4 regions of the Streptomyces sp. NPDC127108 genome follow, and region 2 is predicted to be linked to each of the others. Evidence: riboswitches for the same ligand, from Rfam matches in the RefSeq annotation. Region 2 holds a riboswitch; each other region holds the start of a gene.

Region 1 (5,464 bases), on a different contig from region 2:
CGGGCGACCTGCATGTGCGAGCGGGCGGCCTCCAGGCTGATGACGTCGGCGTCGAGGTCGTCGATGGCCTGGACGATGTCGCCGAACTCGGCGTAGCACATGTGGGTGTGGATCTGGGTGTCGGGCCGCACCCCGCTGGTGGTGAGGCGGAAGGACTCGGTGGCCCAGTCCAGATAGGCCGGGCGGTCGGCGGCGCGCAGCGGCAGCGTCTCGCGCAGCGCGGGCTCGTCGACCTGGATGACGGAAGTGCCCGCCGCCTCCAGGTCGTCGACCTCGTCGCGCAGGGCGAGGGCCACCTGGCGGGCGGTGTCGCCGAGCGGCTGGTCGTCGCGGACGAAGGACCAGGCGAGCATGGTGACGGGCCCGGTGAGCATGCCCTTGACCGGGCGCTCCGTCAGGGAGTTGGCGTACGACGTCCAGCGCACCGTCATCGGCTCGGGGCGGGAGATGTCACCGGCGAGGACCGGCGGGCGGACGTAGCGGGTGCCGTAGGACTGGACCCATCCGTGCTGGGTGGCCAGATAGCCGGTGAGCTGCTCGGCGAAGTACTGCACCATGTCGTTGCGTTCGGGCTCGCCGTGCACCAGGACGTCGATGCCGGTCTTCTCCTGGAAGGAGATGACCTCGCGGATCTCGTTCTCGATGCGCTGTTCGTACCCGGCGGTGTCGATGCGCCCCGCGCGCAGGTCGGCGCGGGCCGTGCGCAGCTCCGTGGTCTGCGGGAACGAGCCGATGGTGGTCGTGGGAAGCAGCGGCAGGCCGAGGTGGGCGCGCTGGGCGTCGGCCCGCGCGGTGTACGGCTGCGAGCGGCGGCCGTCGGCGTCGGTGACGGCCGCGGCCCTGGCCCGGACGGCCGGGTCGTGGGTGATCGCGGAACCGGCGCGGGAGGCCAGGTCGGCCCGGTTGGCGGCGAGTTCGGCGGCGATGGTGTCGGTGCCCTGCGCGAGGCCCTTGGCCAGGGTGACGATCTCGCCGGTCTTCTGCTGGGCGAACGCGAGCCAGCGCAGGATCTGCGGGTCGATGTCCCGCTCGGCCGCCGCGTCGATCGGGACGTGCAGGAGCGAGCAGGAGGCGGCGACGTCGACCCGGTCGGCGAGGCCCAGGAGCGTCCCCAGGGTGGCCAGGGACTTCTCCAGGTCGTTGATCCAGATGTTGCGGCCGTTGACGACACCGGCGACGAGGCGCTTGCCGGGCAGTCCGCCCACCGCGGCGAGCGCGTCGAGGTTGGCGGCGGCCGCGTCGGTGAAGTCCAGGGCGAGGCCGTCGATCGGGGCCTTCGCCAGGACCGGCAGGGCGTCGCCGAGCCGGTCGAAGTAGGAGGCGACGAGCAGCTTCGGCCGGTCGGTGAGGGCGCCGAGGTCGCGGTAGGCGCGCTCGGCGGCGTTGAGGTCGGCCGGGGTGCGGTCCTGGACCAGGGCGGGCTCGTCGAGCTGCACCCACTCGGCGCCGGCCGCGCGCAGGTCCGCGAGGACCTCGGCGTACACGGGAAGGAGCCGGTCGAGGAGCGTCAGCGGCTCGAAGTCCGCGGCCACGCCGGGCGCGGGCTTGGCGAGCAGCAGATATGTGACGGGGCCGACGAGGACCGGGCGGGCGGCGAGGCCGAGCGCGAGGGCCTCCTTGAGCTCGGCGACCTGCTGGGTGGAGTCGGCGCTGAAGACGGTGTCGGGGCCGAGCTCCGGCACCAGGTAGTGGTAGTTGGTGTCGAACCACTTGGTCATCTCGAGCGGCGCGACGTCCTGGGTGCCGCGGGCCATGGCGAAGTAGCCGTCGAGGGGGTCGGCGGCGACGGCGGAGCGGTGCCGCCGGGGGACGGCGCCGACCATGACACTGGTGTCCAGGACGTGGTCGTAGTACGAGAAGTCACCGGTCGGCACCTCGTGGACACCGGCCGCCGCCAGGCGCTGCCAGGTGGAGCGGCGCAGCTCCTTCGCGGTCTCCCGGAGGGCGTCGGCGGTGACGCGGCCCTTCCAGTACCCCTCGATCGCCTTCTTGAGTTCACGGCCTGCGCCCTGACGGGGGTAGCCGTACACGGTGGCCCGTGCTGCCGCGGCTGCGGACTTCGCTGTCACGGAAATCTCCTTCGCGAGATGACTCCTGAGAATCCCGGGACGGGACACGGACGCGAAGGGATGACGAACGAGACGGACACCACGCACGCCACTGGCAGGGTGTTCCGTCTGGTATGTACGCCGACCCGCCCACGAGGTCACCGGGATGTCCGCACGCGATCGGTCGCGTACGGGCAACGGGCAGGTCTTCGGACTCGCGGGCACGTCTGCCGGGGCAGACACCTACTGGCCGTCGCTTCCCAGGCCCCGTTCATCGGACCCAGTGCGTGTGACGGCGGTCGTTCCCGCTCACCGCTGCGGGGCAGTCCCGGATTCCCACCGGGTTCCCTCTTACGACGCGCCTGCCTGGCGGACAGGGCGAACCAGCTGCACGCGTCAGGTTAGAGGGTGGACGCGCTCCTGGGCAGCGGTGTTCACATTCCGGAACGTGAGATGAGACACGGGCGGGGGCCGTTTGGGCGTGCGCCCGAACGGCCCGGCCCGGCGGACCCTAGTGGAACTGCTCCTCCTCGGTGGAGCCGGCCAGGGCGGTGGTGGAGGAGGCCGGGTTGACCGCGGTGGACACGAGGTCGAAGTAGCCGGTGCCGACCTCGCGCTGGTGCTTGACGGCGGTGAAGCCGTGCTCCTGGGCGGCGAACTCCTTCTCCTGGAGGTCCACGTACGCGGTCATGCCGTGGTCGGCGTAGCCGCGGGCGAGGTCGAACATGCCGTGGTTGAGGGAGTGGAATCCGGCCAGGGTGATGAACTGGAACTTGTAGCCCATGGCGCCCAGTTCGCGCTGGAACTTGGCGATCTGGTCGTCGTCGAGCGCGGCCTTCCAGTTGAAGGACGGCGAGCAGTTGTAGGCCAGCATCTGGTCGGGGTGCTCGGCGTGGATCGCCTCGGCGAACTCGCGGGCCTGGGCGAGGTCGGGGGTGCCGGTCTCGACCCAGATGAGGTCGGCGTACGGGGCGTAGGCGAGTCCGCGCGCGATGACGGGGGCCATGCCGGCCCGGACGCGGTAGAAGCCCTCGGCGGTCCGCTCGCCGGTCACGAACTCGGCGTCGCGCTCGTCGACGTCGCTGGTGAGGAGGTTGGCGGCGAGCGCGTCGGTGCGGGCGACGATCAGGGTCGGCACATCGGCGATGTCGGCCGCCAGGCGGGCCGCGTTGAGGGTGCGGACGTGCTGGGCGGTGGGGACGAGGACCTTGCCGCCGAGGTGGCCGCACTTCTTCTCCGAGGCGAGCTGGTCCTCGTAGTGGATGCCGGCCGCGCCCGCCGCGATCATCGCCTTGGTCAGCTCGAAGGCGTTCAGCGGGCCGCCGAACCCGGCCTCCGCGTCGGCCACGATCGGGGCCAGCCAGTCCACGGCGGAGTCGCCCTCGCTGGTGGCGATCTGGTCGGCGCGCAGCAGCGCGTTGTTGATCCGACGGACCACCTGCGGAACGGAGTTGGCCGGATAGAGCGACTGGTCGGGGTAGGTGTGCCCGGCCTGGTTGGCGTCGGCGGCCACCTGCCAGCCGGACAGGTAGATCGCCTGCAGCCCCGCCTTGACCTGCTGCACCGCCTGCCCGCCGGTCAGCGCGCCGAGGGCGTGCACGTAGTCGAGGTCGTGCAGTTGGCGCCAGAGCCGCTCGGCGCCGCGCCGGGCCAGGGTGTGCTCCTCGCGGACGCTGCCGGAGAGCCGCACGACGTCCGCGGCGCTGTAGGTGCGCTCGATCCCCTGCCACCGCGGGTCGGTCGCCCACCGCCGCGCGAGCTCCTCGGCCGTCGCCGTCGTCGTCCCTGCCTGTGCCATGACCGTCTCCCGGAGATTCGTGAACTGTGCGAACATCTGGCACTGAGTGCCTGACCTATCTGAGGTGCGGCCCGCCGGATCCGTAGGTGGACAGGTGAGCAATGCTGCCGAGTCGGGCGGAGTGGGCCGGGATCTCCGACGTCAGGGCATGAGTTGGTGCCCCGGTTCCGCTTCGCCCGACGGAGTCCGGCGAGCCGCAGTTCGACTGTGGCATCGGCACTCAGTGCCAGCAACCGAGGAGGGGTGCCAACTTCTGCGAATCTTCTCCGGCGGTTCTGCCAACTCTGTTAAGGCCCGTGGGGAGGGTTCGCGTGACTACGATCGCGGGCATGACCGACGGGCCGGACGGGAGCCACGAGTGAGCAAGACGTACGCCGGAGCGCGACTGCGAAGGCTGCGCGAGGAACGCCGTATGAGCCAGGCCGACCTGGCCAGGACCCTCGCCATCTCGCCGAGCTATCTGAACCAGATGGAGCACGACTCCCGCCCGCTCACCGTGCCGGTCCTGCTGCGCCTGACCGAGGCGTTCGGCGTCGACCCGGGCTTCTTCTCCGAACGCGACACGAGCAGGCTGGTCGCCGACCTGCGGGACGCCCTCACCGGCGAGGTCTCCACCGGCCAGGTGTCGGCGTCCGACCTCTCGGACCTCGCCTCCCGCATGCCCGCCGTGGCCACGCTCCTGGTGGACCTCGGCCGCCGCAACCAGCGCCTCACCGAGCAGCTCGCCGAAGCGGCGGAGGGCCGGGGGCCGGGACCGGTGGCGCAGCCGCGCTCCGCCCACGAGGAGATCCGCGAGTTCTTCTACCGGCGCCAGAACTACCTGCACGACGTCGACCTCGCCGCCGAGCAGTTCGCGGAGGAGATAGGCATCCGCCCCGGCGAGGTCGTCCGTGCCCTGTCCGCACGGCTCGGCGAACGCCACGGCGTGCGCCTCGCCGCGGACTCCGACGAGCTCCTGCACCACTACGACCCGGCAGCCCGCGTCCTGCACCTCTCCGGCCGCCTCCGCCCCGGCCAGCAGGCGTTCCGCATGGCCACCCAGCTCGCGCTCCTGGAACACACGGACCAGGTCTCCGCCCTCGCCTCGGAGGACTTCGCGCCGGACTCCGCGGCCTGGCCGCTGGCCCGCATCGGCATCGCCAACTACTTCGCCGCCGCGCTGATCCTGCCCTACCGCCGCTTCCACGCCGCCGCGGAGGAGTTCCGCTACGACATCGAGCGGCTCTGCGACCACTTCGGGCTCGGCTACGAGACGATCTGCCACCGCCTCAGCACCCTGCAGCGGCCCCGGCTGCGCGGCGTGCCCTTCTCCTTCGTCCGGGTCGACCGGGCGGGCAACATGTCCAAACGCCAGTCCGCCACCGCGTTCCACTTCTCCCGCGCGGGCGGCACCTGCCCGCTGTGGAACGTGTACGAGGCGTTCGCCGCGCCCGGCCGCATCCACGTCCAGGTCGCCGCCATGCCGGACGGGCAGCGCTACCTGTGGACCGCCCGCGCGCTCACCCGGCACCGCGGCGGCTGGGGCGAACCCGGCAAGACCTTCGCCATCGGCCTCGGCTGCGAGATCCGCCATGCCTCCCGCCTCGTCTACTCCGACGGCCTCGACCTCGACAACACC
Region 2 (5,464 bases):
GGCGAGGATCTTGGCGCCCTCCTCCTGTCCGATCCGGATGTAGTCGAGGGAGCGGCGCTGCTGGCGCTTGGCGACCAGCGGGCCGAGCTCGGTCTCCGGGTCCATCGGGTCGCCGACCTTCAGGGCGGACGCGGCGGTGGCGAAGGCGTCGGCGAACTCGTCGTAGCGCGAGCGCGGGAGCAGGATGCGGGTCTGGGCCACACAGGCCTGGCCGTTGATCATCCAGGCGAAGGGCACGATGCCGGCGACGGCGCCCGCGAGGTCGGCGTCGGGGAGGATCACGGCGGCCGACTTGCCGCCGAGTTCCAGGGTGACGCGGGTGAGGTTGTGCGCGCAGACCTCCATGACGCGCTTGCCCGCGGCGACGGAGCCGGTGAAGGACACCTTGTCGACGCCCGGGTGGGCGACCAGGTACTCGCTCACCTCCCGGTCGGCCGAGAGGATCGAGAGCACGCCCTCCGGCAGGCCCGCCTCCGCCGCGATCTCGGCGAGGACGTAGGCGTCGAGCGGCGCCTCCGGCGAGGTCTTCAGGATCACCGGGCACCCGGCGAGCAGGGCGGGCGCGAGCTTGGCGGCGGCGGTGAACTGCGGGACGTTCCACGGGACCACGGCCGCGACCACCCCGACGGGCTCGCGCCGCACCAGGATCCTCCCGAGCGCCCCGTCCCGCGCCTCCTCGTACGTGAAGCCGCGCGCGGTGGTGATCGCCGCGTCCCACACCATCATCGCCGACAGCGCCTGCACCATCACCGACGCCGTGTACGGGGTGCCGTTCTCGGAGCTGATGACCCGCGCGATCTCGTCGTGCCGCGCCCCCACCCCGTCCTTGATCCGCTCCACGACCTCGATCCGCTCGGCGAGCGACATCCGCGGCCAGGGCCCCTCGTCGAACGCCTTCCGCGCCACCGCGACGGCCCGGTCGACATCCGCGGGCGCGGCGTGCGGCACCCGCGCGAACACCTCCCCGGTGTGCGGCGAGACCACCTCGATGACGTCCTTGCCGAGCGGGTCGACCAACTCCCCGCCGATGAACAGCTGTCCGTGTTCCACGAGCTCGGTCATGACTGACTGCCTCCTGCGGATGCTTGCGAATGCTGCGGCTGCTGCTACGGCTCGGACACCTTGTCGAACACTTTCTGACGCCGTTTCAGAACTGATACCAGTTCTAGTTATAGTGGGCAATGGCCGCGCGCCCGCCCCGAGTCGGGCTCGGCAGAGGCGGCGGGGCTAGGCACCCGGCGGCGAGGGGGAGCGAATGGCGCAGGCGAGCGAGGCGCACGTGATCGCACATGGCGGTGGCGTGTGGAGCATTCGGGTGCCCATCCCCGACAACCCTCTCGGGCACACCCTCGTGTATCTCATGGACACCGATCGCGGGCCCGTCCTGATCGACACCGGCTGGGACGATCCGGGATCGTGGGACACGCTCGTCGCGGGGATCGCCGCGTGCGGGGCCGACGTCGGGGACGTGCACGGGGTGCTGATCACGCACCACCACCCCGATCACCACGGGCTCTCCGCCAAGGTGCGGGAGGCGTCGGGGGCGTGGATCGCCATGCACGACGCCGACGCGGACGTCGTCCGGCGCACCCGCGAGCACGCGCCCGCCCGCTGGTACGGGTACATGGCGGACAAGCTCACCGCCGCCGGCGCCCCCGCCGAGCACGTGGCCCCGCTGCTCGCCGCCCGGGACGCGGGCCGCACCCCGAGGCTCCCCGGCCTCGCCCCCGCCCTGCCCGACCGGTCCATCACCCCCGGCGAGCTCGTCCCCCTCGCGGGGCGCGCGCTGCGGGCGATCTGGACCCCGGGGCACACCCCCGGCCACGTCTGTCTGCACCTGGAGGAGGCCCATCCGGCCGGACTGCACGGACACGGCCGCCTCTTCTCCGGCGACCACCTGCTGCCCGGCATCACCCCGCACATCGGCCTCTACGAGGACCCCGACGACTCCACGGTCACCGATCCTCTCGGCGACTACCTGGACTCCCTGGAGCGGGTCGAGCGGCTCGGCGTCGCCGAGGTGCTGCCCGCCCACCAGCACGCCTTCGCCGAAGCCCGGCCGCGCGTACAGGAGTTGATCCGGCACCACGAGGACCGCCTCAGCCACCTGCGCACCCTGCTCACCGAGCCCCGCACCCCCTGGCAGCTCGCCGAGCACATGGAGTGGAACCGGCCCTGGGCCGACATCCCCTACGGCTCACGGAACATCGCGGTGTCGGAGGCCGAGGCGCATCTGCGGCGCCTGGTGAAGCTGGGGCGTGCGGAGGCCGTGCCGGGGAGCGATCCGGTGACGTACGTGGCGTGCGGGGCGTAGCGGCACGCGGCCGTCACCAGCCCTCGTCCCCCCGCAGCACCGCGTCCGCGCCCCCGTCGATGAACACCACCTGGCCGGTGACGTGGGTGTTCTCCGGCGCGATCAGGTGGTCGACGAGCGGGGCGACCTGTTCGGGGTCGGCGTAGCCGTGCAGGGGCATCGGGACGCCCGCGTCGGCGGCGGCGCGGAGTTCGGGGTCCTCCAGCATGGCGCGGCTGAGCGGGGTGCGGATGATGCCGGGGGCGATGACGTTGAGGGGGATCCCGGCGCCCGCCCAGGCGTCGGTGACCGCGGCCCGGCGCACCCAGCGGACAAGGGCGCGCTTCGCGGAGGCGTACACGAGCCGGCCCTCGCCGCGGTCGACGGCGGCCCGCGCGGCGGACACGGCGGCCTCCTCCTCGTCCGCGAGGACGGCGGCGACGATCGCCGGGTCGGTCTCGTGGACGGCGGCGACCGACGACACGGCGAGCGCACGCGGGTCGCGGCCCGCGGCGAGCAGCGGCCGCAGGCCCGCGAGCGTGGCGATGGCGCCGAAGCCGTTGACCCGCACGGTGACGGGGTCGAACGCGGCGACCCCCGCGCACGCCACGACCGCGTCAAGCCGCCCGCCGCCCAGCTCGGCGGCGCCGTCGGCGAGCAGCGCCCGCCCGTCGGCGGTCGCCAGGTCGACCTGGATGTCGACGCCGTCGGTGTCCTTGATGTCGGCGCCGAGGACCCGGTGGCCCCGTCCTGTGAGGCGGCGCGCGACGGCCCGGCCGATGCCGGACGCGGCGCCGGTCACAAGGCAGACACGGGCACCGTCACGCCCGCAGGGACCAGAGGTTCGCGCTGTCGCAGTGCCCGCCATGCGTGCTCCCCCTCAACTCCCTCAACCCGAGGCCCAGGCCAACGTAACGCCGCCCCGGCTGCCCCTGCCAGACCGCGCCCGGGGGCACGCCCCTGGCCGGGGCGCGCGCCGGAGCGGGGACGGCGGGCGGCCGTGCCGGGCCCCGGGCGGCGGGCTACGGGCCGGTAGAGTGGGCGGGTCGTCTCATGCGCGTACGAGGGGAAGCCGGTGGAAGTCCGGCGCTGACCCGCAGCCGTGATGCCACGAGGATTCCGTCGTGGCAAGCCGGAATGCCTCGCCCGCCGCATGACCGGCTCGCGTCATCGGATCGTGCCGATGGCCGGCACCGTCGAGGTATACGGAGCCGGAGCCGCCCGGTGCCCCTCCGTGCCGTGCCGCCCGGCCCCCCGCAGGGAGAGGCACCCGCCGCATCATGAACGTTCGCCGCAGCGCAGCTGCCCTGGCCGTGGCCGTCGTCGCCCTCGGCACCGCCGCCGCCCCGGCCGCCTTCGCCGACGACGCCTCGCCGTCCCCCAAGGGGCCGCTGCCGTCCGGCCTGTACGGCAAGAAGGACCCGCAGTTCGACGGCGTGTTCCGGCAGTCGTACGCCCTGCTCGCGCAGAAGACGGTGGGCGTCACCCCGGCCGCGAAGGCCGTGGACTGGCTCACCGGCCAGCAGTGCGCGAGCGGCGGCTACGCGGCGTACCGCGCGGACACGAGCGAGCCCTGCACCTCCAAGACGCAGGTCGACTCGAACTCCACCGCCGCCGCGATCCAGGCGCTGCACGCCGTCGGCAACGAGTCGAACACGGTGAAGAAGAGCCTGGACTGGCTGAAGTCCGTGCAGAACCAGGACGGCGGCTGGGGCTACAACCCGGGCCTGCCCAGCGACGCCAACTCCACCGGCATCGTCGTCGGCGCCTTCGCCGCCGTCGGTGAGAAGCCCGCCTCCGTGAAGTCCCAGAAGGGCAAGTCGCCGCTCGACGCGCTGACGAAGCTCGCCATGGACTGCGGCAAGGACGGCGGCGCGTTCGGCCTCGCCGACGCCAAGTCCGGCAAGCTCGCCCCGAACGCCGACGCGACCGCGGCCGGTGTGCTCGGCGCCCTCGGCCAGGGCCTGGTGCCCGCGAAGGGCAAGGAGGCCGACTCCGCGCCGAAGTGCGCGAAGCCCGGCACGGCCGAGCAGGCCGCCGACAACGGCACCGGCTACCTCCTGAACACCCTCGCCAAGACCGGCCACCTCACCTCCGCCATGCCCGGCGCGAAGGACCAGCCGGACGTCGGCAACACCGCCGACGCGGTGGTCGCGCTCGCCGCGGCGGGCCAGCGGGAGCAGGCCGAGAAGTCCGGCGAGTGGCTGTCGGAGAACTCCGCCGCCTGGGCCAAGGACAGCGGCCCCGCCGCCTACGCCCAGCTGGTCTTCGCCGCCCTCGCCGCGGACATGGACGTGCGCGACTTCGGCGGCGCCGACCTCGTCAAGCAGCTCAACGCGCAGGGCCCGACGCCGAAGGCGGTCAGCGAGGTCACCGTGGGCGCCAAGGAGAAGGACGAGAAGGACGACGACGGCTCGGGCGTCAGCGTCTGGTGGATCGTCGGCGTCGGCCTGGTCGCGGGCGCGGGCATCGGCTTCCTGCTCAGCGGCCGCAAGAAGAAGAACCAGCTGTGAGCCGGCGCCACCCGGGGCGCGGCCGCCTCACGGTGGCCGCCCTGCTCACCGCGCTGCTCGTCCTGCCCGCCGCGCTCCTCGCCGGGGGCCCCGCCCACGCCGCCGACTACCGCTACTGGTCTTTCTGGCAGCGCGGCGAGGGCAGCAGCGACGGCGCGTGGGTGTACGCGACACAGGGGCCCTCCATCGCCCGGCCCGACGACGGCGACGTCGAGGGCTTCCGGTTCGCCGTGTCCGCCAACTCCGGCAGCGCCGAGAAGCCGCGCGGCGCCGCCGACTTCGACACGATCTGCGCGGACACGCCCGCGAAGGACGGCCAGAAGCGCCTCGCCCTCGTCATCGACTTCGGCACGCCGGACGACGCCCCGGGCGGCGAGCGGCCGCCGAAGAGGCGTACGGCGTGCGCGCGGGTCGACTCCGACGGGACCACCGCCGACGCGCTCGCCGCCGTCGCCGAGCCGCTGCGCTACAACAGCTCCGCGCTGCTGTGCGCCATCGCCGACTACCCGAAGCAGGGCTGCGGCGAACAGGTCTCCGGCAAGGAGTCCGGGGGCAAGGGCGACAAGGGCGAGTCGGCCCAGGGCGACGGGGGCGGCGGGGACGACGGCGGTCCCTCCGTCGGCCTGCTCGCCGGGGTCGCGGCGATCGCCGCGCTCGG
Region 3 (5,464 bases), on a different contig from region 2:
TCCGGGCCGCGTGCGGCACCATCAGGCCGACGAAGCCGATGGCCCCGCTGTGCGCGACGAGGGCGCCGGTCACGAGCGAGGCGAGGACGAACACGGCCGCGCGGAACCGGCCCGTGTCCAGGCCGAGGACGGTGGCGCCCTCCTCCCCGACCAGGAGCAGGTCGAGCGGGCGGGCGAGGGCGATCAGCAGGGCCGTGCCGACCGCCAGGACCGTCAACGGCAAGGCGAGCATGTCCCAGCGGGCGCTGCCGAGGCCGCCCAGGGTCCAGTACAGGACTTCCTTGAGGTGGTCGGCGCGGGCCGAGACGACCAGGATCAGGCTGGTCAGGGCCGCCAGGACGTATGAGACGGCCACGCCCGCGAGGATCAGGCGGCTCGTCGTGAAGCCGCCGCCCGGCTCCCTGGCCAGGGCGTACACCACCAGCAGCGCAAGGAACGCGCCCACGAAGGACGCCGCCGGGATCGTCACCGTCGTCGCCATGCCCGCGCCCAGGCCGAGCACGATCACCGCGACCGCGGCCGCGGAGGCGCCCGAGGAGACGCCGAGCAGGAACGGGTCCGCGAGGGGGTTGCGGACCAGGGCCTGGAGGGTGGTGCCGACCACCGCGAGGCCCGCGCCCACGGCCGCGCCGAGGATGACCCGTGGGAGGCGGACGTCCAGGACGATCGTGCGGTACGGGGAGGGGTCGGCGTTGCCCGTCAGGATCTGGACCACGTCGGCCGTGGGGATTCTGACCGAGCCCCACGCCAGTGCGGCGAGGCTCGCGGCCGCGAGGGCGAGGACGAGGGCGGTGATGACCAGGCTGTAGGGGAGGGTGCGGGTGGGGTGCCCTGCCGGGGGCTCCCCTGTCCCGCCCCTTCCCGAAACCGGGGGCGCTGCCCCCGGGCCCCCGGGGGTGGGGGGTCCCTTCGGGTCGGACGGGCCGCCCCCGATCGGCGCTCCGCGCCTCGTCCTCAAACGCCGGACGGGCTCAAATATGCCGCCCCCAGGCCTCGCCCCCGAGCGCCGGACAGGCCGAAATTTGCCGCCCCCAGGCCTCGCGCCCGAGCGCCAGACGGGCTGAAAGTTGCCGCTCCCAGGCCTCACCGCATCTGCTCCGCCAGCTTCTTCACCGCCCCCGGTGCCCGCACCCCCAGCACCACGTCCGACAGCGGCAGCACCGCGAACCTCTTGTTCTTGATGGCGGGGACGTCCTTGAGGGCCGGGTCGTCCAGGAGGCGCTTCTTCTTCTGGGCGACGGTGGAGGCGCCGTAGTCGTAGATGACGATGACCTCGGGGCGGCGGTCGACGACCGTCTCCCAGGAGGCGTCGCCGAAGGACTTGTCCAGGTCGGACATCACGTTGCGGCCGCCCGCGCGCTCGATGATGTCGTTGCCGATGCCCCGGCCGCCCGCGGTGAACGCCGTCTTGTCGCCGCTGTCGTAGACGAAGACGGAGGGCTTCTTGCCGCCCTTGGCGGACTGCTTCGCGGTGGCGGCCAGTTCGGCCTTCGCGTCGCGCACCCACTTCGCCGCCCGGTCCCCGACCCCGAACGTCGCGCCCGCCTCGCGCACCTCGCGGTACACGTCGTCCATGGTGACGGGCTTCTTGGCGCAGCCCTCGATGTTGAGGCGGGTCTTGATGCCGGACTTGGCGAGGGCGTCGCGGGAGCGGCCGTCGCCCGCCGCGAAGGCGCTCGCGTAACCGCCGTACACGAAGTCGGGGTTGGCGGCGAGCAGCTTCTCGTACGAGGGGTACTCCTTGGCGATGACCGGGCGGGAGTCGTACGCCTTCTCGTACTCGGGGAGCACCTTGTCGTCGAGGTAGGCGGTCCCCGCTATGCGGTCCTCCAGGCCCAGTTCGAGGAGGATCTCCGTCACGTGCTGGTTCATGGTGACCGCACGCTTCGGGGGTGCGTCGTATGTCGTCTTCGTCCCGCAGTTGGTGACGGTGTACGGGAATCCGGCGGCCTTGGCGTCGGAGTTTCCGGAGTCGTCGTCGGACGACGAGGACGACGAGCACGCGGTGAGCGGCAGCAGGATCGCCGCCGCGGCGAGCAGGGCGCGGGTACGCATGGGGTGCGGGCCTCCTCCAGGGGATTTCCGCGTCCCCTGAGTGCATGTGGAGGAGGCGGCAGGTCAGTTCCTGACTCCCGGGCGCGGGCGCGGCCGGTCACAGTGGCGGGACCGCGCCGGATTTCCACCGGCTTCCTGGGTCCTGCCGCCTCTAGGGTCGTAAAGCTCCCGCTCAGTATGCCTGGACGACCCTGACCTCCTCCTCGGTGACCTCGCCCTCGACGATCCGGAACGAGCGGAACTGGAAGGGTCCGGCGTCGTCGGTGTCGGCGGTGGAGACGAGGACGTAGTGGGCGCCCGGCTCGTTGGCGTAGCTGATGTCGGTGCGGGAGGGGTAGGCCTCCGTGGCCGTGTGCGAGTGGTAGATGACCACGGGCTCCTCGTCGCGGTCGTCCAGGTCGCGGTAGAGCCTCAGCAGGTCGGCGGAGTCGAACTCGTAGAACGTGGGCGAGCGGGCCGCGTTCAGCATCGGGACGAAGCGCTCGGGACGGTCGGTGCCCGCAGGCCCCGCGACGACGCCGCACGCCTCGTCGGGGTGGTCCTTGCGCGCGTGCGCGACGATCTGGTCGTGGAGGGCCTGGGTGATGGTCAGCATGTCGGCCAGGATAAGCAGCGGGGCGGCCCCGTACCGAAGTGTGGTACGGGGCCGCCCGCATGCTGGACGTGAGGCGTCCGGGGTCAGTCCTTGGCGACCCCGGACGGGTCAGTCCTTGGTGACCGGTGCGGCGTCCTCGGCGGCCGGGCCGCCGTGCACGCGCTTCTTGAAGGCCGCGGCCTCCGGGTCGCGGCTCTTCAGGACCAGGTAGGACACGCACAGGATCGCGGCCCAGATCGGCGCGCAGTACAGCGAGATCCGCGCGTCCTTGTCGATGCCCATCATCACGATGACCATGCCGATGAAGGCGAGGGCGAACCAGCTGGTGTACGGGGCGCCGGGGGCGCGGAAGGTGGACTGCGGCACGATGCCGCGGTCGGCCTTGCGGCGGTAGTTGATCTGCGAGACCAGGATCATGATCCAGGCCCACATGCCGGAGATGGTGGCGAAGGAGACGACGTAGTTGAACGCCTCGCCCGGCCACTGGTAGTTGATCCACACGCCGACGAGCATCAGCGCGGCGGAGAAGGTGGTGCCGACCAGCGGCAGGCCGTTCTTGGTGAGCTTGGTGAAGAACTTCGGGCCCTGGCCGTTGAGCGCGAGGTCGCGCAGCATACGGCCGGTGGAGTACATGCCCGAGTTGCAGGAGGAGAGCGCGGCGGTGAGGACCACGAAGTTCACGATCGCGGCGCCGACGCCGAGGCCCATCTTCTCGAAGGCGGCGACGAACGGGGAGACGCCCGGCTGGAACGACGTCCACGGCACGACCGAGAGGATCATGATCAGGGCGCCGACGTAGAAGACGGCGATGCGCCACGGCACGGTGTTGATCGCCTTGGGCAGGGTCTTCTTCGGGTCCTTGGACTCGCCCGCGGTGACGCCGACCAGCTCGACGGCGAGGAAGGCGAACATCACGATCTGCAGCGTCATCAGCGTGTTGCCGATGCCGTTGGGGAAGAAGCCGCCGTTGTCCCACAGGTGCGAGACGGACGCGGTGTCACCGGCGTCGGAGAAGCCGATGGTGAGGATGCCGGCACAGATCAGGATCATGCCGATGATCGCGGTGACCTTGACCATCGAGAACCAGAACTCCAGCTCGCCGAAGAGCTTCACGGAGATCAGGTTGGCGCCGTACAGGATGACCGTGAAGATCAGCGCGTACGCCCATTGTGGAATGGAGTCATGTGTCCAGTACTGCATGTACTGGGCGGCCGCGGTGACTTCGGTGATGCCGGTGACGACCCAGAAGAGCCAGTACGTCCAGCCGGTCACGAACCCGAAGAACGGGCCGACGAACTCACGGGCGTACTCCGAGAACGAGCCCGACACGGGCCGGTACATCAGGAGCTCGCCGAGCGCGCGCATGATGAAGAAGATCACGAGGCCCGCGATGGCGTACGCGAGGATGAGGCTGGGACCGGCCTTGTGAATGGCCTTGCCCGCGCCGAGGAACAGGCCGGTGCCGATGGCACCGCCGATCGCGATCATCTGGATCTGCCGGGCGCCTAGCCCGCGCTGATAACCCTCGCTGTCGCCGGACGCGCCCTCCGTGGCCGCCGCGGAACCATTGCCGCCGTGCCCGTCGTGGTGTTCTTCGACCTGCACTGAGGTCATGGTGACGCCTTTCTCCATGCTGATCCGCGCCGCGAACTGCGGTTTCGCCGCGGACCAGGTCCTGATCCCCCCGGATGGTGATGGAGTGCCGCCGACGGTCTGCCGGCCTCTAGCGCCCCCGGTGACATGGGTGGCGTCACCGAGCGGTCGTGAAGATTTATCACGACCGTCACAGTGATCGAATGAGCCATATGTGGCATACGGCACAGGAAGAAGCGGACAAAGAAACCTCGACGCCCCAAAGAGGGCGCCGAGGTGACAGGATCGTTATCCGGATTTGAGCGTCCGTTGAGCGAACGTCTGTGATCTTCAAACCGACGTCACGCGAACGTCGGAAAACCGTCACGACATCGGCGGCGGGCCGTCACGGCACCGGCGTCACGGCATCAAGGTCTCGACGAGCGTCTCCTGGAGCCCGCCCAGCCACAGATAGGCCATCACCATCGGCTTGCGCGGGTCGGAGTCCGGCAGCCGGTAGAGGATGTCGGTGTCCTCCTCGTCGGTCACGTCGAGCCGGGCGCCGATCGCGAGCCGCAGGTCGTTGAGCGCGCCGAGCCAGCTGCGCGACTCCTCCGCGGACAGCTTCAGGACGGCACCGCCCTCGCCCGCGACGGTGAGCGCGTCCAGGGAGCGGATCACGGCGAGCGCGTCGTCCCGCTTGCGGGCCCGCAGGTCGTTCTCGGTGAAGCGGCGGAACTCGGCGGAGTACGCCCGCAGTTCGTCGGCCTTCTCCAGGGATCCCGGCTCGCTGCCGGGACCGCCGTACGCGTCCGGGAGCAGCCGCTTGAGCACCGGGTCGGTGGGCGGCTCGCTCGGGCCCTCGGCGAACAGCTCCGCGAACGGGTCGCCGTCGTCGCCCGCGGGCTCGTCCCCCGGGCCGATCAGCTCGAGGAGCTGCACGGCCAGCGAGCGGATGATCGAGATCTCGACCTCGTCGAGCGCGACGGCCGCGCCGCCGCCCGGGATCGGTTCGAAGTGTCCTGGCATCAGTCGCGTCGCTACTTCCGGTCCTGCTGGAGCGTTGCCCACAGCCCGTATCCGTGCATCGCCTGCACGTCGCGTTCCATCTCCTCGCGGGAACCGCTGGAGACGACGGCCCGGCCCTTGTGGTGCACGTCCATCATCAGCTTGGTGGCCTTGTCCTTCGAGTACCCGAAGTACGTCTGGAAGACATAGGTCACATAGCTCATCAGATTGACC
Region 4 (5,464 bases), on a different contig from region 2:
TTCCGCTTCATCCCGTCCAACTGCTTCATGTAGCTGTCCTTGCGGTTGACCCACACGCGCACGCCGCCGTTGCGCACGTCCGCCGAGTGGAACAGCATCGGGCCGTCGCTCACGGGGGTGTCCCCGGCGACGAGGGCCGGCTTCTTCCACTCGTCGATGTACGTGGAGATGGCGGCGGGCTTGCCCTGGTACCAGGTCAGCGGTGCCCACAGGTTCGGCGTCAGCTCGTACTTCGCGAGCCGCGCCCGGTCCTTTGGGCCGAACCTGCCCTCGGCGATCTCCTTGCGGGAACTGGTCACCCGGCCCGTCTTCGGGTCCTTGAGCTGCAGGCCCACGCCGATGACGTTCTGCGGCTTCACGCCGTACCCGTACTTCGGGTCGGCGAGCACCATCCGCACCAGGTCCTCGCTGGCCGCGCTCACCACGTACACCTCGATGCCGTGCGCGCGCAGCGACTTGTACAGCTCCCGCATGCCGGGCGAGAACTCCGGCCGTTCCACCTCGGTCCTCGTGACCTTGCCGTGCTCGTCGAAGTACGTCGCCGGGATCGGCTTGTCGTACGCGAGGAGGTCGTCCACGTACCCCTTGAGCTTCTTCAGGGTGAAGCCGGAGAAGATCTGCGCCGCCCACGGGTAGCAGACCTGGTCGTCGACCTCGCAGAGCCGGTTGTAGTAGCTGTACAGGCTCTCCTTGTGCGTGGCCGTGTCCTTGAACGGGATGACCTTCAGGGACGGGTCCATCGACTCGCGGCTCAGGACGCCCTTCATCTCCAGGAACGGGAGGAGCGACTCCTCCAGGTCGTGGCGGTACGTCGTGTTGTCCGCGTCGAAGACCGCGTACGCGCCGCGCCCCTCGTTCTTCGCGATCACCTTGCCGAGCTTCGCCGCCACCGGCTTCGGCCAGTGCTTGAGCTCGGCCGTGGCGGCGCGGGCGGCGGCGTTCTTCGCGGGCCCGGACCGCTTGCTCGCCGCCTCCGCGTCGGCCGACGGCCACAGCGCGCCGCCCGCGAACACCGCCGCCGCGAGCGCTCCCGCCGCCCCGGCGACGGCCAGCCTGCCCTTTGCTCGAATTGCCATGGTTCCCGTTCCCTGGAAGCGCTGAGCCGACCCGTCCGGAGCGGCGCGTCATGGTACGAGGACGCCGTACCGGATTCCCATGATCGAGGTCACCGTGCGTGCCGGGCATGGGACGCGCGGACGCGGGTAGCCGCACCGGACGACAGGCCCGGCCGCGCCCGCGCACAATGGGCTCATGGGTTCCACGGCCACGGACACCACCGCCCCGGACGGCGCCGCCGCGTCCCGCGAGTTCGTCCGCGCCGCGCCCCCGCCCGGCGGCCTGGTCGTGTCCGCCGTGGGCTACCGCACCCAGGGCCAGCGCCCCGCCCTGCACCGCGGCCTGCCGTCCCCGTACCTCACGCTGATCTTCTCCCTCGACGGCCCCGTCACCACCGGCCGCACCCCCGGCCAGGCGACCGGGCCCGACGCCGTCCGCACGGACATCGTCGTCGGCGGCCTGCACCAGAGTCCCGCGTACGTCGTCCAGCCCGAGCACGAGGCCGGCATCCAGCTCGCCGTGCACCCGCTCGCGGCCCGCGCGCTCCTCGGCCTGCCCGCCTCCGAGCTCGCCGGGCAGCTCGTCACCGACGGCACCGACGTCCTCGGCCGGGTCGCCGCCGACGTACGGGAACGCCTCTGCGAGCAGGACGACTGGGGCGACCGGTTCGCCTTCCTCAACGCCTACTTGGCGCGCCGCGCGGCCGACGCCGAGCGTGCCGGGGGCGTCCGGCCCGAGGTCGGCGAGGCCTGGGCCTGGCTCGCCCGGCACCGCGGCGCCGGTACCCTGCGCGGCCTGTCCGCGCACGTCGCCCTCAGCGAACGCCGGTTGTCCGCGCTGTTCCGTGCCGAGACCGGCGTCACCCCCAAGCAGGCCGCCCGCCTCATCCGCTTCCAGCACGCGAAGGCCGCCGTCGTCCGCGCGGTCGCCGCGGGCACGCGCCCCGACCTCGCCCGGATCGCCGCCGACCGCGGGTACTACGACCACTCCCACCTCGTACGGGACTTCCAGCAGTACACGGGCCTGAGCCCCACCGCCTGGCTGGCCGAGGAGTGCCGGAATATCCAAGCCGGAGGGCACGCGGGCGGCGAAGACTGGGACGCATGAACACCAATGAATCCCCGCAGAACGTGCAGATCACGCAAATCGGCCAGGGCGACCAGGCCGACCCGGCCGACCCGACCGCGGCGAACCGTCGCGCGCCCGACGTCTGGGCGACCTTCCAGGCCGACGACGCCCCCGCCCTGATCGACTTCCTCGTCGGCACCGTCGGCTTCCTGCGCACCGCCGTGTACGAGGACGGCGACCGCGTCGCCCACGCCCAGCTCGACTGGCCCGAGGGCGGCGGCGTCATGCTCGGCAGCTACGACCCGAAGGCCGCCGAGTGGTGCCTGCGGCCGGGCACGTTCGGCGCGTACGTCGTCACCGACCACGTCGACGACCTCTACCGCCGTCTCACCGCCGCCGGTGCGAAGGTGATCCGCGAGATCGAGGACCAGCCGTACGGCAGCCGCGAGTTCGCGATCGCCGACCCCGAGGGCAACAAGTGGTCCTTCGGCACCTACCGCGGTGAGCCCGCCCCGACCAGGGGCGATGCCACACCGGAGTGATAGCTTGCGGACGCCAGTCGTACCCACACCTGGGTCGGGGAATCCGGTGGGAATCCGGAGCTGACGCGCAGCGGTGAGGGGGACGGGCGGGGCCAGCGGCCACTGGGAGTCCACGGACCCCCGGGAAGGCGGCCCCGCCCGGACGAACCCGAGTCCGAAGACCTGCTGGCACCGCCGTCCGCACGGGCGGCGGAGTTCGCAGACCAGGCTCCGCGCATGAGCCCTGAGACTCGGGAAGACGTGTGCCTTCGACCACGCGACGCGTTCGCCGTATACCCCTCACCGCCCTCCTGTCCGCGGGCCTCGTCCTGCTGACCGCGTGCGGCGGCTCGCCCGCGAAGACGTCGGACAAGGCGCGGGCGGGCTACCCCGTCACGCTCACCGCCTGCGGCGAGCGGACGAAGGTGCAGGCCCCGCCGAAGCGGGCCGTCTCCCTCGACCAGGGCTCCACCGAGATCCTCCTCTCCCTCGGCCTCGCCGACCGCATGGTGGGCACCGGCACCTGGACGGACCCCGTCCTGAAGGGCCTGGCGAAGGAGAACGCCAAGGTCCCGCGGCTCGCGGACCGCTACCCGTCGCTGGAGAAGGTCCTCGACAAGGAACCGGACTTCGTCAGCGCGTCGTTCCTCTACACGGTCGGCAAGGGCGGCGTCGCCGACCGCGCCAAGTTCACCGCACTCGGCGTGCCCGTCTACGTCTCGCCGACCGACTGCGCGGGCAAGGACAACGCCGGTGACGACGACGGCACCCGCACCAAGACCCTCACCATGGACACCGTGTACGGCGAGATCCGCGACCTCGCGCGCGTCTTCGACGTGGAGAAGCGCGGCGAGAAGCTGATCGCGGACCTCAAGTCCCGCGCCGCGCGCGCCAAGAAGTCCGTCGACGCCTCCGACACCACCCTCATGTACTGGTTCGCCAACTCCGAGTCCCCGTACATCGCGGGCTGCTGCGGGGCCCCCGGCGTCATCACCCGCGAACTCGGCGTGAAGAACGCCTTCGCCGACACCCGCGAGGAGTGGCCCCAGATCAACTGGGAGACCATCGCCGACCGCGACCCCGACGTGCTCGTCATCGGCGACCTCACCCGCAGGTCCCAGTCCGCCGAGAGCGCCCGCCAGAAGATCAAGTTCCTGGAGTCCAACCCGGCCACGAAGAACCTCACGGCCGTGAAGAAGAAGCGCTACGTCCTGCTCAGCGGCCAGGCCCTGAACCCGAGCATCCGCACCGTCGACGGCATCGAACAAGTCGCGGCGGCGCTGCGCGAGTTCGGCCTGACGAAGTGAGCGCCGCCGCGGGCGGCGCCGGCCCGCACCGTCTGCGCTCGGCGGTGCGCGGCGGACTCCTCACCCTGGCCGGGCTCGCGGTCCTGTTCCTCTCCGTCGCCGTGGCCGTCACCATCGGCCCCGCCGACATCTCCGTGCCCGACGTGTGGTCGGCCGTGGCGGCCCACCTCGGCTGGGGCGAGGCCGAGCTGACGCCGATCCGCGACGGCATCGTGTGGAACCTGCGAATGCCGCGCACGCTCCTCGCCGCGGTGTGCGGCGCGGGCCTCGCCGTGTGCGGGGCGGTGCTCCAGTCACTCCTTCGCAACCCGCTCGCCGACCCGTTCGTGCTCGGCGTCTCCTCCGGCGCGTCCACGGGCGCCGTGGCCGTCGTGGTCCTCGGTGTCGGCGGGGGAGCGCTGTCGGTCCCGGCGGGCGCCTTCGTCGGCGCCGTCCTGTCCTTCGCCCTGGTCATGCTGCTCAGCCACACCCTCGGCGACACCACGGACCGGGTGGTCCTGTCCGGTGTCGCCGCGATGCAGCTCTTCTCCGCGCTCACCTCCTTCGTCGTCCTCACGGCCGCCGACGCCGAGACCACGCGCGGCGTGCTGTTCTGGCTGCTCGGCTCGCTGAGCGGCGCGGCCTGGACGGACGTCTGGACGTGCGGCGCGGTACTCGCCGTCGCGCTCGTCGTGTGCCTGCTGCACGCCCGCACGCTGGACGCGTTCGCCTTCGGCCAGGACGCCGCGGCCACCCTCGGCGTCCACGTGGGCCGGGTGCGCGTGCTGCTGCTCTGCACCACGGCGCTCCTGACGGCGGCCCTGGTCAGCAGCGCCGGGGCGATCGGGTTCGTGGGCCTGGCGCTGCCGCACGCGGCCCGGGCGGTGGTGGGCGCGGGCCATCCGCGGCTGCTCCCGGTGACGGCGCTCGCGGGCGCGGTGTTCCTGATCTGGGTGGACACCCTCGCCCGCACGGTCCTCGACCCGCAGGAGGTCCCGGTGGGGGTGGTCACGTCGCTGATCGGCGTACCGGCGTTCGTGGCGGTGCTCTACCGGACGAGGAAGAGCCGATGACGTACGGGAAGGCGCGGGAGCCGATGACGTACGAGAAGGCGCAGGAGCCGACGGCGTACGAGAAGGCGCAGGAGCCGACGGCGTACGAGCAGACGGAAGAGCCGTCGGCGTACGAGAAGCCCGCGCCCCCCGGCCTCGCGGCGGCCCGGGTCTCCCACGAGGCCGGTGGCCGCCTCATCGTCGACGGCATCACCCTCGCCCCCCGCCCCGGCACCACGCTCGGCCTCATCGGCCCGAACGGCTCCGGCAAGTCCACGCTCCTGCGCCTCCTCGCGGGCGTCCTCGCGCCCGCCGCGGGCGTGGTCACGCTGGACGGCACGCCGCTGCCCCGGCTCGGCCGCAGGGAGACGGCGCGCAGGCTCGCGGTGGTCGACCAGCACGCGAGCACCCAGGTGGAGCTGACCGTACGGGAGGTGGTGGCCCTCGGCCGCATCCCGCACCGCAGGCCCTGGTCAGGGAG

Evidence for each region. A riboswitch is a leader RNA that binds a small molecule or an ion and turns the genes downstream of it on or off. The one in region 2 is predicted to bind cobalamin.
Region 1: another riboswitch for cobalamin. It lies ahead of metE (5-methyltetrahydropteroyltriglutamate--homocysteine S-methyltransferase); the one in region 2 lies ahead of ACFVHO_RS36995 (prenyltransferase/squalene oxidase repeat-containing protein).
Region 3: another riboswitch for cobalamin. It lies ahead of ACFVHO_RS13680 (ABC transporter substrate-binding protein); the one in region 2 lies ahead of ACFVHO_RS36995 (prenyltransferase/squalene oxidase repeat-containing protein).
Region 4: another riboswitch for cobalamin. It lies ahead of ACFVHO_RS11935 (ABC transporter substrate-binding protein); the one in region 2 lies ahead of ACFVHO_RS36995 (prenyltransferase/squalene oxidase repeat-containing protein).

The regions. Positions count from the first base shown of each region.
Region 1 is NZ_JBHXTE010000086.1:293-5,756, forward strand. Features, by position in the region: gene metE (5-methyltetrahydropteroyltriglutamate--homocysteine S-methyltransferase) at 1-2,069, opposite strand, end outside; cobalamin riboswitch at 2,231-2,451, opposite strand; gene aceA (isocitrate lyase) at 2,560-3,846, opposite strand; gene ACFVHO_RS39830 (short-chain fatty acyl-CoA regulator family protein) at 4,205-5,464, shown strand, end outside.
Region 2 is NZ_JBHXTE010000064.1:40,342-45,805, forward strand. Features, by position in the region: gene ACFVHO_RS36980 (aldehyde dehydrogenase) at 1-1,062, opposite strand, end outside; gene ACFVHO_RS36985 (MBL fold metallo-hydrolase) at 1,256-2,314, shown strand; gene ACFVHO_RS36990 (SDR family oxidoreductase) at 2,328-3,095, opposite strand; cobalamin riboswitch at 3,320-3,458, shown strand; gene ACFVHO_RS36995 (prenyltransferase/squalene oxidase repeat-containing protein) at 3,574-4,806, shown strand; gene ACFVHO_RS37000 (SCO2322 family protein) at 4,803-5,464, shown strand, end outside.
Region 3 is NZ_JBHXTE010000013.1:159,232-164,695, reverse strand. Features, by position in the region: gene ACFVHO_RS13685 (FecCD family ABC transporter permease) at 1-796, opposite strand, end outside; gene ACFVHO_RS13680 (ABC transporter substrate-binding protein) at 1,084-2,055, opposite strand; cobalamin riboswitch at 2,099-2,242, opposite strand; gene ACFVHO_RS13675 (Mov34/MPN/PAD-1 family protein) at 2,228-2,650, opposite strand; gene ACFVHO_RS13670 (amino acid permease) at 2,759-4,264, opposite strand; gene ACFVHO_RS13665 (DUF2017 domain-containing protein) at 4,643-5,251, opposite strand; gene clpS (ATP-dependent Clp protease adapter ClpS) at 5,263-5,464, opposite strand, start outside.
Region 4 is NZ_JBHXTE010000011.1:142,948-148,411, reverse strand. Features, by position in the region: gene ACFVHO_RS11950 (haloacid dehalogenase-like hydrolase) at 1-1,076, opposite strand, end outside; gene ACFVHO_RS11945 (helix-turn-helix domain-containing protein) at 1,252-2,163, shown strand; gene ACFVHO_RS11940 (VOC family protein) at 2,160-2,666, shown strand; cobalamin riboswitch at 2,664-2,851, shown strand; gene ACFVHO_RS11935 (ABC transporter substrate-binding protein) at 2,909-3,952, shown strand; gene ACFVHO_RS11930 (FecCD family ABC transporter permease) at 3,949-5,004, shown strand; gene ACFVHO_RS11925 (ABC transporter ATP-binding protein) at 5,001-5,464, shown strand, end outside.